DNA from 3 places in the Micromonospora sp. NPDC004540 genome. Region 1 is predicted to be linked to each of the others. Evidence: riboswitches for the same ligand, from Rfam matches in the RefSeq annotation. Region 1 holds a riboswitch; each other region holds the start of a gene.
The links. Region 1 has a riboswitch for cyclic di-AMP ahead of ABZV78_RS17605 (NlpC/P60 family protein). Riboswitches for the same ligand answer to the same signal wherever they lie in the genome.

Region 1 (5,913 bases):
TCCGGGTCGATGGTGACCAGGCCGGTGTTCGGCGTGCCGGTGGAGTGGAACGGCGCCTTCATCAGGTCGAAGTAGTGCGACCAGTCCCAGTAGGGGCCCGGGTCCCAGTGCATCCCGGCCACGTTTCCGGCGACCGTGCCGGGCACGTTGTCGTGGCCGATGATGTGCTGTCGGTCCAGCGGGATCTGGAACTTCAGCGCCAGGTGCCGGACCAGCTTGGCCGAGGTCCGGTACATCGCCTCGGTGTACCAGGTGCCGTGCCCGGCGAAGCCCTCGTGCTCCAGGCCGATGGACTTGGCGTTGACGTACCAGTTGCCGGCGTGCCAGCCGACGTCCTTGGCCTTGATGTGCTGGGCCACGTAGCCGTCCACCGACCGCAGCGTGTAGTGCCAGCCCAGGTAGGTCTTCGTCTGCACAAGCTTCACGCTCGGGCCGAAGTAGCCCTCGGTGTCGTGGATGACGATGTACTCGATCTTCTGCTGGGCCGGCCGGTTGCCGAGGTCGTGGTTGCCGTAGTCGCCGGATCCCGGGCCGTACTTCTCGTAGGGGGCCGGGATCCACTCGCAGGCGAGGCGGACCGGGCACTCCAGGCCGTCCGGCCGCTCGGCGCGGCGCAGGCCCAGCTTGTGCAGCCCGGACTCGTCCGGCGTCACCGCGGTGGCGGCGAGGGTCACCCGCTGGCCGTCGTCGGTGGTCCGGGCCGCGCCGAGGCCGAGCTGGTCGTAGACCTCGTCGGCGAAGGCCGCCGCCGCGTCCTCGGTGTCCGCGCCGGAGTAGCGGGCCACCGCGCCGTACCAGGCCGCCGGGTCGGTGCCGGCGCCGACCGGCGCTCCCAACTCCTTCTGGTACGAGGCGAGCAGCGCCGCCCCGCCCCGGATGTTCGCGGCCGCGTCGGTGCGCAGCGCCTCCTCGGCGAGGCCGGTGAGCGACGCGGCGGCGTCGAGCGTCTGCAGGGAGGCCTGCGGCAGCACGTCCTCCGCCGGCGCGGCCGCGATGGCCGGGTCGAGGGTGAGCGGACGCGAGTCGTCGCCCCGCGGGTCCTCGTCCTCGTCGACGTGGCCGCTGGCCGGGGTCGCGAGGACGTGCTGGGCGTCGGTGAGGTGCATCGGGCCGTAGCCGCCGCTGGTGCTCGGCTGGCCCGGGTGGGTGTCCCAACGCGACTCCAGGTAAGAGACGCCGAGGAGGACGCTCTGCGGCACGCCGTACTCCGCCGCGGCGGCGGCGTACTGCTCCTGGCGGTCGCTGGCGGGTTGGGCGGTGAGCGGTTCGGCGGCCACCGGTCCGGTCGTCACCAGCGCGGTGGCGGCGGCGACGGCGGCTGCCAGCAGTATCCGTCTGCCCGACGGCGGGGGTGAGAGGTGCATCGAACCTCCAGACAGGGATGGGGGTCACTGCGTCCCCACCCTCACCCCGCGCACCCTCCGGGTCAATACCTTTCCAGCCAGTAATCTCGCATGAAGAAAACCTTCACGTACGGAGTGTCACGCCCTGTTGGGTTGCGGAACGATAACGACGCTCTCTACTCTGGTCAATCGTCGACCGCCAGCTTCACCGTCCAACCGGGTGGTGACGGTCCGACACCGCCGAGTCGCCTCCGGGCGAGCCGGGGACCCAGGTAACTGGGGTGAATCCGCAGCCACTGCGGTAGGGCGGCTCCCTTCCCGCCCGAACCCGTCAGCTAACCCGGTAGGCGGCCAGGAAGAAGGAGTACGGAAGCCCGGTGGCACACCATGCCCCGCGGCCACCGTCGGGCCGGTCGGTCGACCGGTCGCCGGCTGTGCCGCGTTCCCGCTGGTCCCGCTTCACCACCGCACTGGCCGCCCTGGTCGGCACCGCCGTCGTCCTGACCGGCGGCGCCACGGCGGCGCACGCCGAACCGTCGGTCGCCGAGATCGAGCGCCAGATCGACCAGGACTGGAACAAGCTCGAACCGGTCATCGAACAGGTCAACGCCACTCGCGAGCAGCTCGCCGCCAAGCGGAAGCAGGCCGCCGCGCTCGCCAAGCAGATCGCCCCGCTCCAGGCCCGGGTGGACGCCGCCCTCGGTCAGGTGGGCGGCCTCGCCGCCGACGCCTACAAGGGCGACAACAACCTCTCCACCGTCAACGCGCTGCTGGGCAGCCGGTCGCCGAGCGACCTGGTGGACAGCCTCGAACTGCTCGACCGCTTCGCGCACCGCCAGCAGGAGCAGGTGCGGGCCGTCGCCGAGCTGCGCGACCAGCTGGCCGCCAAGAAGCAGCCGCTGGACGCGATGATCACCGAGCTGGCCCGTACCGAGGCCCAGCTCGCGGCCAGGAAGAAGCAGATCGACGCCGAGATCGTCAAGCTCCAGAAGCTCCGGCTCAAGGTCTACGGCAGCGGTGGCGGCGGTCCGCTGCGCCCGGCGCCCTGCCCCGCCGGCTACCCCGGTGGCCCGGCCGGCGTCGCGGTCAAGTTCGCCTGCGCCCAGATCGGCAAGATCTACGTCTGGGGCGCCGCCGGCCCCGACCACTACGACTGCTCCGGCCTCACCATGGCGGCCTGGGCCAAGGCCGGCGTCTCGCTGCCGCACAACGCCCGGCAGCAGCACGACGTGACCAGGCGGGTGAGCCGGAGCGAGCTGCGCGCCGGGGACCTCGTCTTCTACTACAGCGACCTGCACCACGTCGCCATGTACGTCGGTGACGGCTGGGTGGTGCACGCCTCCCAGTCCGGCAAGCCGATCACGATGAAACGCGTCGACGACGGCCAGATCAACAGCTACGGCCGCCCCGGCTGACCGGTCCGCAGGGGCTTCCGCGTCGCGGGGGCCCCTGCGCCGTTCCGGCGGCGGTTGGTCAGCGGGTCGGCCAGGTGCGCCAGCTCTGCCAGGACCGGCTCGGGGTCGGCCCGCGCTGCCCCTGGTAGCGCGACCCGTAGATGGCCGAGCCGTACGGGTGCTCGGCCGGCGACGAGAGCCGGAAGATGCAGAGCTGACCGATCTTCATGCCGGGCCAGAGCGTGATCGGCAGGTTCGCCACGTTGGACAGCTCCAGCGTGACGTGGCCGGAGAAGCCCGGGTCGATGAATCCGGCGGTGGAGTGGGTGAGCAGGCCGAGCCGGCCCAGGCTGGACTTGCCCTCCAGACGCCCGGCAAGCTGGTCGCCCAGCGAGATCACCTCCAGTGTGGAGGCGAGCACGAACTCGCCCGGGTGCAGCACGAACGGCTGCCCCTCGGGCACCTCCACCATCGAGGTCAGGTCGTCCTGCTGCACGGCCGGGTCGATGTGGGTGTAGAGATGGTTGTTGAAGACCCGGAACAGCCGGTCGAGACGTACGTCGATGCTGGACGGCTGCACCAGCGTGGGCTCGAAGGGCTCCAGCGCGAGCGTGCCCGCCTTGATCTCGGAGACCAGGTCGCGGTCGGAGAGCAGCATCGGAACACCATACCGGTACGGGTGACCTGCGTGTCGGACTACATCTTCGTACACGTGTTCGATAGAATGTCCGCATGGCTTCCTGGTCCGAATTCGCCGCCGACGAGCCCCGACTCGCCGCCGAGATCCGCATCCTGTTGCAGCAGTACGGGCCGGGTTTCGGCTACCTCGCCACGGTCCGCGCCGACGGCGGCCCGCGGGTGCACCCGGTCTCCCCGGTCATCACCGACGACGGGCTCTGGTGCTTCGTCATCGACTCGCCGAAGCGTCGCGACCTCGAACGCGACGGCCGCTACGCGCTGCACTCCTTCCCGCCGGAGGAGAGCGACGACGAGGCCTACGTGGCCGGCCGGGCCCGCCCGGTGACCGACCCGGCGACGGTGGCCCGGGTGGCCCGGATCGGCCGGGCCGCGCCGCAGGGCGACTGGCGGCTGTTCGAGTTCACCGTTGACGTGGCGATGCTGACCCGGCGCGACCAGGTGACGCGCCCCGGTGGCGGCCGGCCGGAGGTGCGGGTCTGGCTCGACCCGCTGGCGACCGCCCCGGCCCGGCGTGATCCGCTCGCCCCCGAAGGCCGGCGCGGCCGGCACGGATTCGACACCCGCCGCCCGGCGGCCTGACCCCGTACCCGGTGGTGCCTGCCCTTGAAAAGGCCGGTGCCGGCCCCGTCCGAGGACGGGACCGGCACCGGGGTGTGGTGCGGGACGGTCAGGCCGCGCGGTAGGCGTTCCACGCGGTCAGCATGCGGCTCGCCTGACCAGGGGTGAACTGGTACATGCACGAGTCGTAGGTGTAGTCCATGAAGTTGGTGATCGGGTCCAGGCCGGCGGTGGTGCAGGTGTCCCGACCGGTCGGGCACTCGAAGGCCGGCGAGGCCTCGGCCGGGGTGTCGGAGACGCTGTCACCCGAGCCGGAGCAGCCCCCCTGGAAGGTGTGGTAGAGGTTCAGCCAGTGGCCGATCTCGTGGGTGCCGGTGTCGCCCTGGTTGTAGTTGGTCGCGGTGCCGCCCGGCAGCGACTCGCTCAGCACGACCACGCCGTCCATGCTGTTGAGCTTGCGCTGCGGGAAGGTGGCCCAGCCGAGCAGGTCGTCGCTCAACTCGCCCAGGTACATGTTGAGGGTGTTCTTGCCGCCCTCGCGCAGCGTGGACTTCATCGAGCGCTCGGCCGAGGAGCCCTGGACGATCGGGTACCAGGCGGCGTTGGTGACGTGGTGCACCTTGGTGAGCTGGAAGCTGAAGGCGGTGGGGGCGCCACCGGTGGCACCGCTGTACGCCTTGTTCAGCACGTCGATCTGCTGGGTGACCAGCGAGTCCGGGATGTTGCCGCCGGCCCGGGTGCTGTCCCGCTGGATGACGTGGACGACGACGGGGATGGTCACCGTGGCGAGTGGGGTGGCCCCGGCGCCGGCGCGGAAGTTGGCCCGCTCACGCAGCGCCGCGGCCAGGTCGGCGTCGCGCTCGCGGACCTGCTTGGCGGTCAGCTCGTTCGGGTCCAGCTTGGCGTGGCCGCCCTTCTTCACGCGGGCGTCCGAGTGGACATCGGCCGGCTCGACGCAGGAGCCGGACGGGGCGGCCGAGAAGGCCGATGCTGCGGGGACGACACCCACGGCGGCGGTGCTCAGCAGCAGCGCGAGGGTCGTCGACGCGACGCCGGCGGTACGCCGGGTCAGCAGGTTGGGACGAAGTCCCATGGGCCCACCTCTTTCGAACGGCGTGACAGGGGGTATGTCACGCCGGGTCGGAAACGTGTGGGAGACGTTACATCCGATCGAAGGATTTGAGAACGACCATAAGTTGCCGTGGGGAAACTTCTTGCTGCTCGTCGCCGCTCCAGCCGTTACAAGATCGTTTCGGCCTGATTGCCGGGCGGCGCGACGCGTGATCCGGCTCCGGGGGTACCTGGGTGCAGGGAGGTGGTGACCTCAGGTACAGTGGTGCCGCCTGCGGGTGTAGTTCAATGGCAGAACATCAGCTTCCCAAGCTGACAGTGCGGGTTCGATTCCCGTCACCCGCTCCAGCGTGAGGCCCCAGCTCAGGACAGGTTTCCTGGCTGGGGCCTCGATCGTTGCTACCGCTTCTTGCGCTGGCCGTGCCCGCTACGTGCCCGATCCCTGCTCTGCTTGATCTGCAAGCTGAGCGCATCAGCGATGTGCTCGTCCCGCTCCCGCGCGGTGTGCTGGTAGATCATCGCGGCCCGGGTCGAGGCGTGGCCCATCAAGTGGAGCCACCGCGTTACGCATCAAGCGAAGTACGACACCGGCTGCCGGCGATGTCGAGTCTCAGGAGGTCCGTGACGGAACAGTCTCGGGACGTGGATGACGCTTCCGGCTAGCCAGGTGGTGAGGGCGGCTCTGGTGGGCGTCCTCGGGCATGGGCTGCGTCGGTTACGGCGATCGCGGCCAGGACGAGGGCAGCGGCGGCGGCGACCAGCACGGGCGGCAGGAAGATCGTTGCTGGCGAGATGGCGGCGAGCACGAGGACCCCGGCCACGCGGTCTCGGGACACCCGACCGAACAC
Region 2 (5,913 bases), on a different contig from region 1:
CGAGTTCGATCAGGTTCGGCGCGACCGGCAGGGACTTCGCGGTCGATGTCATCGCGGCACCTCCGCTCAATTGTGCCCGTGCCCCGGGGTGCCGTGGCCGGCGTCCGGGGTCGGTGCGGTCGTGGGGGCCGGCGCGGCGGGCGCCGGCGCGGTCTGGGCATCCCCGGCCACCACGGTGAACTCCGCGGTGTGCACCGCGTCGCCGTGCCGGAAGTCCAGGTAGAGACGGTACGCGCCGGCCGTGGGCACCTCGGCGGCGAAGGTGACCGCCGGCCCGGCCGGGGTCCGCCCGTCGCCGGGCGTGCCCTCCGGGTGCACGTGCAGGTACGCCAGGTCGCCCTGGCGCAGCGCCACCAGGTGCCCGTACGCCCCGAGGTAGGGCTGGAGGTCGGTGACCGGCCGGCCGTCCCGGCTGACGGTCAGGGTGAGCCGGCTGGTCCGGCCGGGCTCCGGGGCCCCGGTGAGGGTGACCGTGTAGCCGTCGACCGTGGTGCTGGTCACCGGCGCCGGCAGCGGCCGGGAGTCCAACGCGCCCGGGACGGTGACGTCGACCCCGAGGGTGAGCGGCTCGCCGCCGGTCGGGGTGAAGTCGGCGAACGCCCGCCACACGCCGGCCCCGGCGAGCGGCGAGGCGACCCGCCAGGTGCCGTCCGCGGCCAACTCCGGGTGGACGTGCCGGAAGCCGGAGAGGTCGCGCCGGGCGACGATCAGGTGCATGCGCTTGTCGTGCGCCACGTCGTAGCGGGTGACGGGCCGGCCGTCCGGGCCGGTGATCCGGAAGGCGAACTCGCCCGCCGGAGCCGTCACCGGCTGGAGGGTGTAGCCACGCTCGGAGACGAGCAGCCCGCCGGGCAGGTGGGTGGTGGCGGTGGCCGCGTGGCCGCCGTCGCCGTGGTCGGGTCCGGCGGAGTCGTGGCCGGCGTCGGTGGCGTCGTGGCGGGTCTCGGCGGCCGGGGTGACGGGGCCGGCCAGGTGACCGACCCCGTACGCCGTGCCGAACACCGCCGCGAGCCCGAGGGCGAAGCCGCTCAGCTTCGTCGCCGCGTTCATCGTGGTACCTCGGTTCCTTCGGGTCCGCGGACCCGTCACGCCCCGACGAGGTCGTAACCGGCCTCGTCCACTGCGGCGCGGACGGTGTCCGTGTCCAACGGGCTCTCACTGGTGACGGTGACCCGGCCGGAGGTCAGGTCGACCTGGACGTCGGTGACGCCCGGCAGCGCGCTCACCTCGGTGCTGACCGAGTTGACGCAGTGCCCGCAGGTCATGCCCTGCACCTGGTACGTGGTGGTGACCATCGCGCATCTCCCTTTCCCGCCGCCTCCGATCCTATACCCCGGGGGGGTAAGCAGAGGAGAGACGGCTGCCACTTGTATGTACCGCTACCCGGTGGGGGTATCGGCCACGGCAAGGACCGTACCATACCCCCGAGGGGTACGGTATCCTCGACGTCATGACCGCACCGACGACCCCGACCCGGGGCTACACCGCCAGCAAGGACCAGCTGCTCGCGCGGCTCCGCCGTATCGAGGGCCAGGTCCGCGGCATCGAGAAGATGGTCGAGGACGACCGCTACTGCATCGACGTGCTGACCCAGATCTCCGCCATCCAGGCCGCGCTCGACAAGGTCGGCCTCGGCCTGCTGGACGGGCACGCCCGGCACTGCATGCACGAGGGCGCCGCCGAGGGCCGCGCCGACGAGATGGCCACCGAGATGATGGCCGCCGTCGGCCGCCTGATGAAGCGCGGCTGACCAGGACCTCCGGGGCGCCGGACCGGCCTGACCGGTTCGGGTGCCCCGCCGCGATCGGCCGGGCACCCGACACGTGACTCAGATCCGGTCGAGCATCTTCCTCATGGCGTCGATCTCACCCTGCTGGCTGGTGACGATCTGCCGCGCGAGCGCCTTGGCGTCCGGGTGAGCGCCCTGGGCGATCTCCTCCTTCGCCATGGTGATGGCGCCCTCGTGGTGGGCGATCATCATGGTCAGGAACCGCCGGTCGAAGTCGGCGCCGGACGCCGCGGTCAGCTTCGCCAGGTCGGCCTCGGACATCATCCCGGGCATGCCGTGGTCCATCCCCGGCATGCCGTGCCCGGCGCTCGCCGAGGGCGCCGGCCGGCCCCAGGCAGCGAGCCACCCGCTCATGGTGGCGATCTCCGGCCCCTGGGCCGCCTTGATCTGCCCGGCCAGCTTCCGCACCTCCGGGTCGGCCGCCCGGGTTTCGGCCAGCTCGGACATCTCCACGGCCTGCTGGTGGTGCGGAATCATCATCTGGGCGAACATCACGTCGGCGGCGCCGAACGAGGCCGGGGTCCCCGCGGCGGGCGTGCCGGTGCCGGACGAACCCGGCATGCCGTGACCGGACGTCGGGTGGTCGCCGCCACAGGCGGCCAGGGTGAGAGCGGCGGTGACGCCCACGCCGGCCAGGGCGGCCCGGCGCGCGAAAGTACGAGTGAACACGAGTGTGCCTTTCGGGTGTCGGAACGTACGCAGCGGACGGGGACGCGGGGCACCGGTGTTCCGGTCCCCTCGCGTCGGGCGTCCTATCTGCGCAGCACCGACGTCGTCGCCAGGCGCAGCCCGTAGGGCCGTGGCGGCGGGGCGCGCGGGCCGGCGGCGTGCCGGAGCGGGCCGCCGGCCGCCGGGGCGACGCCGCGCGACCCGGCCCTCAGCAGCACGGCGAGCAGCAGCACGACAGCGAACGCGCCCAGCACGGCCAGGCAGATGCTCCACCCGGACGGGTCACCGCCCGGATGGGTCAGCGGCAGCGCGCGCACCGGGCAGCCGTCGTCCATGCAGTCCGGGGCGGTGGCGGCCTCGCCGGTGTGTCCGGCCGCGTGGGCGGCCGGCCGCCCCGCCGACGCGTGCCCGCCGTGGCCGAGGGTGTGCATCGCGGTCAACCCGACCAGCGTGCAGAGCAGCAGCAGGAGCCGGACCCACCGCCCGGTCACCGCCGTCCGCATCGCCACGCCCCCACGGTAGCCAACTCCCGCGCGACCCGGCCCGGAACCGCCACCGGTCGGGTCCCGGCCCGCGTCTCGTCCCCGGCGCGGTCAGGCTCACGTGGCTACCATTCCCGGCGACGACCCGGCCCGCATCGTTCCGCGAGCATCCGGGCCGCCCGGTGAACCGACCGGCCCGCCAGACACGCATCCCGCATGCGAATCGTTGGGAGTAACGCCATGGGCGCCGACCACACCCGTCCCGTTCCGTCCGCCCCGCCGGGGGTACGACGGATCCTGGTCGCGACGGTGGTGCCGCTCTTCGTGATCACCGTGGTCGCCGCAGTGGTGCTCTGGCCCCGGCAGGACCGGGATCCGGCGGCCGGGCCCGCGCTGCCCCGCTACCACGGCACGGTGACCCGGGTGGTGACCGTGCCCTGCCCGCCGACCCCGGAGGCGCCGGAGGGGGGACCGGGCGGCTCCGCCGGGCCGTGCGGGACGGTGACCGTCGCCGCCGAGCAGGGCCCGGACGCCGGCCGGCAGGTCGAGACGCCCGTGCCCGCCGGCCCCGGCGCGCCCCGCGTCGAGGTCGGCGACGAGGTGATCCTGGTCGAGCTGACCGACCCGGCCGATCCGGCGGTGAAGAGCTACAACATCGCCGAGCACCAGCGCGGCACGCCGCTGGTCTGGCTGGCGGTGCTCTTCGCCGTGGCGATCGTGGCGTTCGGCCGCTGGCGCGGGCTGGCCGCGCTGGGCGGGCTGGTGGCGAGCTTCGCCATTCTGCTCGGCTTCGTGCTGCCGGGAATCGGCGCCGGCCAGCCACCGCTGCTGGTGGCGATCGTCGGCGCCGCTCTGATCATGTTCGTGGTGCTCTACCTGACGCACGGGATCACCGCGCAGACCTCGGTGGCCGTGCTCGGCACGCTCGGCAGCCTCGTGCTGACCGGGGTGCTCGGCACCCTGGCCACGGCCGCCACCCACCTGACCGGCTTCGGCAGCGAGGACGCCACCACCCTGTCGATGTTCCAGCGCGACGTGGACCTGCACGGCCTGCTGCTGGCCGGGATCGTCATCGGCTCGCTGGGTGTGCTGGACGACGTCACGGTCACCCAGGCGGCCACGGTCACCGAGTTGGCCCACGCCAACCCCGCGCTGTCCCGGCGGCATCTCTACCGGGCGGCCACCCGGGTGGGCCGGGCGCACATCGCCTCCACGGTCAACACCATCGTGCTGGCCTACGCGGGCGCTTCGCTGCCGCTGCTGCTCCTGCTCGTCGCCGATTCCCGGCCGGTGGGCGAGATCCTCACCAGCGAGTTCCTGGCCCAGGAGATCGTCCGCAGCGCGGTGGCCACGCTCGGCCTGATCGCCGCCGTACCGCTGACCACCGCACTGGCCGCGATGGTCACCACCGCCGGGCGGCGCGCGACCGCCGCGAAGCCGGCGGATCCCCCCGCGCCGCGGTCGTCGGTCGGGCGGGACGAGGCGCTGGAGGCGCTCGGCGGGGCGCCCGGGCCGCGCGCCGGCGGGTGGCCCGGCGGCGACAGGAGCACGGAGGCCGCATGGTGACACTCCGCAGCGTGACGGCGGATTCCAAACGCGATCCTGGTCACGCTGGGCAAGGACGAAATCTCGCTATTGGTCGGCTTCCGGACGTAGAACACGGGGAGGACTCTCGGGTAACCTCGCTGCCGGTCACCGCCGAAGGCACACACCGGCGCCAGCGGTGCCGCCGCCCAATCGCCCGCGGGCGAGCCGGGGAACCAGGTACATGGGGTGAATCCGCGCGAGCGGTAGGGGCCACTTCCGTCCCGAACCCGGCAGCTAACCCGGTCGGCGGCCGACGGAAGGGAACACTGTGACGGCACCCCTGCGCCGCTGGCTGACCCCCGTGGTGGCCGTGCTGGCCGCGCTCGCCGTGCTGGCCGGGCCGACCCCGGCTACGGCGGCTCCGAGCACCCCCACCCCCTCGGGGCACTCCGAGGACGACGACGACCCCCTCATCACCGAGGCCATCGACACCGCCAACCGGGCCTACATCCAGGCCAAGGCGAAGCTGGACAAGTCGCGCAAGCGCCAGCTCCAGCTCGCCCTCGAGGTGAAGGCGGCGCAGGCCGAACTCGACGCGCTGAGCCCGCAGGTGGCCCAGATCGCCGCGCAGTCCTACCGGACCGGCCGGATGGGCGCCATGGCCATGCTGCTGGAGAGCAACGCGCCCGACTCGTTCGTCCGGCGGGCCTCCGCCCTCGACGAGCTGAACCTGTTCAACGCGCAGAAGCTCGCCGCCATCAACGCCGCGAAGACCCGCGCGGAGCAGGCCAAGATCGCGCTCGACGCCGAGGTGCGCGAGCAGGAGAAGCAGAAGAACGCGATGGCCCGCGAGAAGGCCGAGACCGAGAAGGCGCTGAAGCTGGTCGGCGGGCTCGGCTTCACCGGCGGCCTCGTCGCGGCCACCTCGCCGGTCGCCCGGATCGGCCCCGGCCGCACCTCCGACGGCGACTGGAAGCCCGAGTCGTGCAGCGAGAACGACCCCACCACCTCCGGCTGCGTCACCCCGCGCACGCTGCACGCGTACAAGGAGGTCAAGCGGGCCGGCTTCAACCGGTTCGTGGGCTGCTACCGCCCCGGCGGGCCGTGGGAGCATCCCAAGGGCCGGGCCTGCGACTGGTCTCTGCAGAACAGCGGCTTCTCCTCCTGGCGCACCAAGGACCAGCGGATGTACGGCAACAACGTCGCCGCCTTCCTCATTCGCAACGCCGACCGGCTGGGCATCTACTACGTGATCTGGAACCGGCAGATCTGGTTCCCGGCCACCGGCTGGAAGTCCTACAGCGGACCCTCCGACCACACCGACCACGTGCACATGTCACTGCTCTGACGGCGTACGCCGAGAAGGGCCGGCCCGCGATCGCGGGCCCGGCCGAGGAAGAGCAACCGGGTAGGTGAGCCCGGCAGCCCCCGGGCCCGGGGGGCGGC
Region 3 (5,913 bases), on a different contig from region 1:
ACCGCCGAGGGGCACACCCACACGGTCTACGGGCTCTCCCCCCGGATCGCCCGGCTGATCCGGCTCGCCGAGACCACCGGGGCCGGGGTGCTGGCCCGCTGCGGCGCCTGGCGGCCGCCGCACGCGCTGCTGCGCGCACTGCGCCCGAGCATCCGCTGGATGCTCTTCGGCGACCGCTGCGAACCCGCCGACATTCGGCTGGTCACCTCGGCGGTGGCGCACGCCTCGCTGCGCTCGATCGGCGGGTTCCGGGCCTCGATCGGGGCCCAGCACCGGCTGGACACCCTCGCGGCGCTGGGCCGGCTGCCTGCCGCCGCGCTGGTCGGCGACCGGGACCGGCTCACCCCGCCGCCGTGCGCCGAGTCGATCGCCGCGGCGCTGCCCACCACCGAACTGACCGTCTGCCCCGGCGCCGGCCACATGCTCATGATGGAACGCCCCGACGAGGTGAACGCGGCCGTCGCCGGGGTGCTGCGCCAGGTGCTCACGGGGACGGACGCGGGAACGTCCGGGCAACGGGTGGGAACGTCCGGATAACGGGCAACCCGCACCGGCGGGCAGCGGGCAACGGCATGGCCCCGACAGGAGCCGGGCCAGGGGCCCGTACCCTCATTCAGCCCGCCGTCTGACACAGGAGCCCCCGCGTTGAGCGACCAGACCACCCTGGAACGGGAGATGGCCGTCGAACAACGGCATCTCGACCGGGTGTACGCCCGGCTGGCCGAACTGCGTCGGTCGGCCGCCGACGCCGAGCGGGAGGGCTACCGGCTGGCCCGGGTCGGCAACTTCGGCGCCCTGGTCGAACGGGACGCCATGGTCTTCCACGCGGCGCAGCGCCGGCACGTGCTGGACGCCGAGCACGAGGGGCTGGTGTTCGGCCGGCTGGACCTGCGTACCGGGCAGGTGCTGCACGTGGGGCGGCTCGGCGTGCGCGGGGAGAACGCCGAGACCCTGGTGGTGGACTGGCGGGCGCCGGCCGCCGCCGCGTTCTACCAGGCCACCCCGGCCGAGCCTCGCGGTGTGGTGCGGCGGCGGACCATCCAGTCGTCGGCGGAGCGGATCATCCGGATCGAGGACGACCTGCTGGACCCGGAGTCGGCGCCGCCGGACATGGCGGTGGTCGGCGACGGCGCGCTGCTGGCCACCCTCTCCCGGGCCACCGGGCACGGCATGCGGGACATCGTCGCCACCATCCAGCGGGAGCAGGACGAGGCAATCCGGTCTCCCGGCAACGGGGTCACGATCGTCTCCGGCGGCCCGGGCACCGGCAAGACGGCGGTGGCCCTGCACCGGGCCGCGTACCTGCTCTACTCCGACCGGGCCCGGTACGCCGGCGGCGGCATCCTGGTGGTCGGCCCGTCGAGCGTGTTCGTCCAGTACATCGCCTCGGTGCTCCCCTCGCTCGGCGAGGAGACCGCCACCCTGCACTCGCTCGGCTCGCTCTTCCCCGGCCTGTCGGCGAGCCGGACCGATCCGCCCGAGGTGGCGGCCGTGAAGGGGTCGCTGCGGATGCGCCGGGTGCTGGAGCGCGCGGTCCGGGACGCGGTGCCGGACTCCCCCGCCGAGCTGCGGCTGCTCTACCGGGGCGAGCTGCTCCGGCTGGAGCGGGCCGAGCTGGACGCGATCCGGGACCGGACGCTGGCGCGCGGCGTGCGCCGCAACGAGGTGCGCCGGGCGGCCTTCGACGCGGTGCTCGCCGCGCTCTGGGCGCAGGCCCGCTCGCTGCGCATCGGCCGGCTGCCGGAGCAGCCCGCGTTCGAGGACGAGATCATCGAGCGGCCGGAGTTCCGCGAGTTCCTCAAGGCCTGGTGGCCCCGGCTGCACCCGCGCCACGTGCTGGGCTGGCTGGCCCGCCCGGAGCGGCTGCGCCGGTACGCCGGCGGTGTCCTCTCCGGCGCCGAGATCCGGCTGCTCACGGCGGCGTACCGGGGCCTGGACGCCGAGGGGCTGACCATCGCCGACGTGGCGCTGCTGGACGAGCTGGACGCGCTGCTAGGCCGGCCGGTGCAGCGGGCGAAGCCGAAGCGAGACCCGTTCCAGCTGGCCGGCGGCGTCCGCGAGCTGAGCACGTTCGCCGACCGGCAGCGGGCCGCCCGGGCCGCCGCCCGCGAGCGCCCGGAGGACTACCGCGACTACGCCCACGTGGTGGTCGACGAGTCGCAGGACGTCTCGCCGATGCAGTGGCGGATGATCGGCCGGCGCGGCCGGCTGGCCTCCTGGACCGTGGTGGGCGACCCGGCGCAGACCGCCTGGACCGGCGACGCGCAGGAGCTGACCCGGGCCCGGGACCAGGCGCTGGGCCGGCGCCGCCGGTACCGGTACGAGCTCACCACCAACTACCGCAACTCGGCCGAGATCTTCGCCGTGGCGGCCGCGGAGATCCGCCGCGTCCACCCGGACCTCGCGCTGCCCACCGCGGTGCGCTCCACCGGCGTGGCACCGGTCGAGCTGACCGTGGCGGCCGGCGAGCTGCCCGCCGCCACCGCGACGGCGGCCCACGCGCTGCTGGCCGAGGTCGAGGGCACGGTGGGGGTGATCACGCCGGTGCCGCGCCGGGACGAGGTGGCCGGCTGGCTGGGCGACCTCGGCGGCCGGCTCCAGGTGGTGACCAGCCTCCAGGCCAAGGGCATGGAGTACGACGGGGTGGTGCTGATCGCGCCGAGCGAGATCCGGGCCGATCCGGGGTCGGGCGTGCGCACCCTCTACGTGGCGCTCTCCCGCGCCACCCAGCGCCTCACCACGCTCGACCCGGTCGGCTGAACCGGCGGCCGCCCACCCGGCGTTCACTTGCATACATAGCGATGTGAGCATAGATTGGGCCACGCCGGGGCGGCGGACGGAAGGGTGTGGGCGTGGGCGCAGGTCATGACCACAGCGGCGCGGTCACCAACGCCGCGCACCGCCACCGGGGCCGGCTCTGGGGCGCCTTCGCGCTGCTCACCGCCCTGATGGTGGTCGAGGCGGTGGCCGCGTTCGCCACCGGCTCGCTGGCCCTGCTCTCCGACGCCGGGCACATGTTCACCGACGTCCTCGGCATCGGCATGGCCCTCGCCGCGATCACCGCCACCCGGCACGCCGACACCGACCCGCAGCGCACCTTCGGGCTCTACCGGCTCGAGGTGCTGGCCGCGCTGGCCAACGCGGTGCTGCTCGGCGCCGTCGCCGTCTACGTCCTGGTCGAGGCGGTACGCCGGTTCGGCGAGCCGCCGGAGGTGCTCGCCGGGCCGATGCTCGCCGTGGCGGTGCTCGGCCTGCTCGCCAACATCGCCGCGTTCGCGCTGCTGCGCGCCGGCGCCGAGGAGAGCATCAACCTGCGCGGCGCGTACCTGGAGGTGCTGGGCGACCTGCTCGGCTCGCTCGGGGTGATCGGCGCGGCCGTGGTCATCGCGGTCACCGACTGGTGGTGGGCCGACCCGCTGGTCGCCGTGGCGATCGGGTTGTTCATCCTGCCGCGCACCTGGCGGCTCGGCCGGGCCGCGGTCCGCATCCTGGTGCAGGCCGCCCCGGAGCACCTCCAGGTGACCGCGGTGCACGACCGGCTGGCCGCGGTGCCCGGCGTCGCCGAGGTGCACGACCTGCACGTCTGGACGCTCACCTCGGGCATGGAGGTGGCCTCGGCGCACCTCACGATGAGCCCCGGCGCCGAGGTCGGCGAGGTGCTGGCCGCCGCCCGGGCCGCCCTGCACGAGGACTTCTCGATCGATCACGCCACGTTGCAGATCGAACCCGGAGCGTCGCCCGGGGCCTGTGGTGCGGTCGAGTGGTAATTAGGGCAATCTTAAATCCAAGTGGCTATTGTGCACTTATGCCGGTTTTGACCGGGCGACCGACTCCCACCAGCGGAGCCGGCCCGGAGCACCGCCGGTAGGCTCGGTCGCGGCCTCCGCCGGGCGGCGCCCACCGGCGCCTGCGGTGGCCGTCGCCTAATCGCCCGCAGGGGCGAGCCGGGGAACCACGTTCGTGGGGTGCATCCGCGTGAGCGGTAGGGATCTTCCGTCCCGAACCCGTCAGCTAACCCGGTCGGCGGTTGACGGAAGGACACGTGAATGCCCCCAGTGGCACCTGTACGACGGACGGTCGCCCGGTTGGCGGCCCTGCTCGTCGCGACGCTCGCCCTCGGCGTCGTGACCGCGCCGCTCTCCCCCGCCTCGGCGGGTGCGGTGGCTTCCCCGACCGGCCTGCTCGCCGCCGCACCCGGCGACGACGAGGGCGGCACCCCGGCGCTGCGCGCCCAACTCGACGCGGCCAGCAAGGGCTGGCTGGAGGCGCGCGCCGCGCTGAACCGCTCGGTGACCCGGCAGCAGCAGCTCACCGCCCAGCTCAAGACGGTCAACGCCGAGTTGACCGTCCGCGGCGCCAAGGTCGGCGAGATCGCCGGGGTGGCGTACCGGGCCGGGCGGATGGGCACCGCCGCGGCGCTGCTCGGCAGCAGCACCCCGGAGGGCTTCATGGATCGCGCGGCCGCGCTGGAGCAGGTGGCCGCGCACGAGGACCGGGCGCTGCGCGACCTCATCGAGACCCGGGACGAGGCCACCCGCACGCAGGCCGCGCTCACCGGCGAGATCCAGGAGCAGCGCAAGCAGGTCGCCGTGATGGCCAAGCGCAAGCAGCAGGCCGAACGCGCCCTGGAGGTGGCCAACAACCGGGCGTCCAGCAGCGGCGGCGGCAGCGTGCAGGGGACCTCCTCGGCGAAGGCGAAGCCGGCCCCGCGCAACCCCGACGGCTCCTGGCCCCCGGAGTCGTGCAGCGTCAACGACCCGACGCCGGCCGACGGCTGCATCACCCCGCGTACGCTGCACGCGCTCCAGCAGGCCAAGGCGGCCGGGTTCACCCGTTACGTCTCCTGCCACCGGCCCAGCGGCTCCGGCGAGCACCCGAAGGGGCGGGCCTGCGACTTCGCCGCGCAGAAGGACGGCTTCGGCGGCGTGGCCACCGGCGGCGACAGGACGTACGGCAACAACCTGGCCGCCTACTTCGTCCGCAACGCCGACCCGCTCGCCGTGCTCTACGTGATCTGGTACAAGCAGATCTGGCTGCCGAGCAGCGGCTGGAAGGCGTACAGCGGCGGCAACGGCGACCCGTCCAGCGACCACACCAACCACGTCCACCTGTCGGTGTACTGACCCGCCCCGGCGACACCCGGCCTACGCCCCACGACGTACGCCGGGTGTCGCCGCGCGGCCCACGACGCGGCGCCGTCGACGGCCGAGCATCGGGGCATGAGTCGACTCTCCCCCGCCGGGCGCAAGGCCCTGCTCACCCTGCACCTGGTCACCTCCCTGGGCTGGCTCGGCGCCGACCTGGTGCTGCTCGCCCTCGGCGTGGCCGGTCTGCGCGGCGCCGATCCCGAGGTGGTCTATCCGGCGGCCGCGCTGCTGGTCACCTGGCTGTTCGCCCCGCTGAGCGTGGTGGTCTGGCTGGTCGGGCTGGCCAGCGCGCTGCTCACCCCGTGGGGGCTGCTGCGCTGGCGCTGGGTGCTGGTGAAGTTCGCCGTCACCACCGTGGTGCTCACCCTGGTGCTGCTCCTGCTCACCCCGCGGGTCCGGCACCTCGGTGAGCTGGCCGGGGCGGCCGACACCCACCTGCGCGTCGACCTGGTCGTCGCGCCGTCCGTCTCCACCACGCTGCTGCTCGTCGTCACGGTGCTGTCCACGTACAAGCCGTGGGGGCGGCTGCGGCCGGCGCGACCGGCGGCCCGGCGACCGGTGCCCGCCGGGCGGCGCGGCTGAGTCAGGCCGCCCGCCCCTCCAGGGTGGCGCCGAGCCGGCTGGCCAGGCCGAGGTGGGCCGCCCGGGCCTGCCGGAAGGCGTACCCGAACAGCGGCGCCGGAGCGGAGAGGGTGATCTCCACGTCGATCCGCACCACCCCGTCGGGCTCGTCGCGCAGCCGGGTGTGGTTGCGCACCGTGGTGGC

Region 2: it holds a riboswitch for cyclic di-AMP, as region 1 does, so the genes downstream of both, ABZV78_RS28900 (hypothetical protein) here and ABZV78_RS17605 (NlpC/P60 family protein) in region 1, are expected to answer to the same signal.
Region 3: it holds a riboswitch for cyclic di-AMP, as region 1 does, so the genes downstream of both, ABZV78_RS03305 (hypothetical protein) here and ABZV78_RS17605 (NlpC/P60 family protein) in region 1, are expected to answer to the same signal.

The regions. Positions count from the first base shown of each region.
Region 1 is NZ_JBEXLR010000048.1:13,499-19,411, forward strand. It holds gene ABZV78_RS17600 (peptidoglycan recognition family protein) at 1-1,364, opposite strand, end outside; cyclic di-AMP (ydaO/yuaA leader) riboswitch at 1,572-1,707, shown strand; gene ABZV78_RS17605 (NlpC/P60 family protein) at 1,778-2,758, shown strand; gene dcd (dCTP deaminase) at 2,817-3,395, opposite strand; gene ABZV78_RS17615 (pyridoxamine 5'-phosphate oxidase family protein) at 3,470-4,015, shown strand; gene ABZV78_RS17620 (zinc metalloprotease) at 4,104-5,087, opposite strand; tRNA gene ABZV78_RS17625 (tRNA-Gly) at 5,340-5,413, shown strand; gene ABZV78_RS17630 (hypothetical protein) at 5,465-5,611, opposite strand; gene ABZV78_RS17635 (low temperature requirement protein A) at 5,725-5,913, opposite strand, start outside.
Region 2 is NZ_JBEXLR010000130.1:9,829-15,741, forward strand. It holds gene ABZV78_RS28865 (heavy metal translocating P-type ATPase) at 1-52, opposite strand, end outside; gene ABZV78_RS28870 (hypothetical protein) at 67-1,050, opposite strand; gene ABZV78_RS28875 (cation transporter) at 1,086-1,295, opposite strand; gene ABZV78_RS28880 (metal-sensitive transcriptional regulator) at 1,451-1,750, shown strand; gene ABZV78_RS28885 (DUF305 domain-containing protein) at 1,829-2,458, opposite strand; gene ABZV78_RS28890 (DUF6153 family protein) at 2,542-2,967, opposite strand; gene ABZV78_RS28895 (YibE/F family protein) at 3,181-4,506, shown strand; cyclic di-AMP (ydaO/yuaA leader) riboswitch at 4,661-4,792, shown strand; gene ABZV78_RS28900 (hypothetical protein) at 4,796-5,815, shown strand.
Region 3 is NZ_JBEXLR010000006.1:3,410-9,322, reverse strand. It holds gene ABZV78_RS03320 (alpha/beta hydrolase) at 1-537, shown strand, start outside; gene ABZV78_RS03315 (AAA family ATPase) at 646-2,760, shown strand; gene ABZV78_RS03310 (cation diffusion facilitator family transporter) at 2,853-3,767, shown strand; cyclic di-AMP (ydaO/yuaA leader) riboswitch at 3,911-4,042, shown strand; gene ABZV78_RS03305 (hypothetical protein) at 4,047-5,123, shown strand; gene ABZV78_RS03300 (hypothetical protein) at 5,220-5,729, shown strand; gene ABZV78_RS03295 (SRPBCC family protein) at 5,731-5,913, opposite strand, start outside.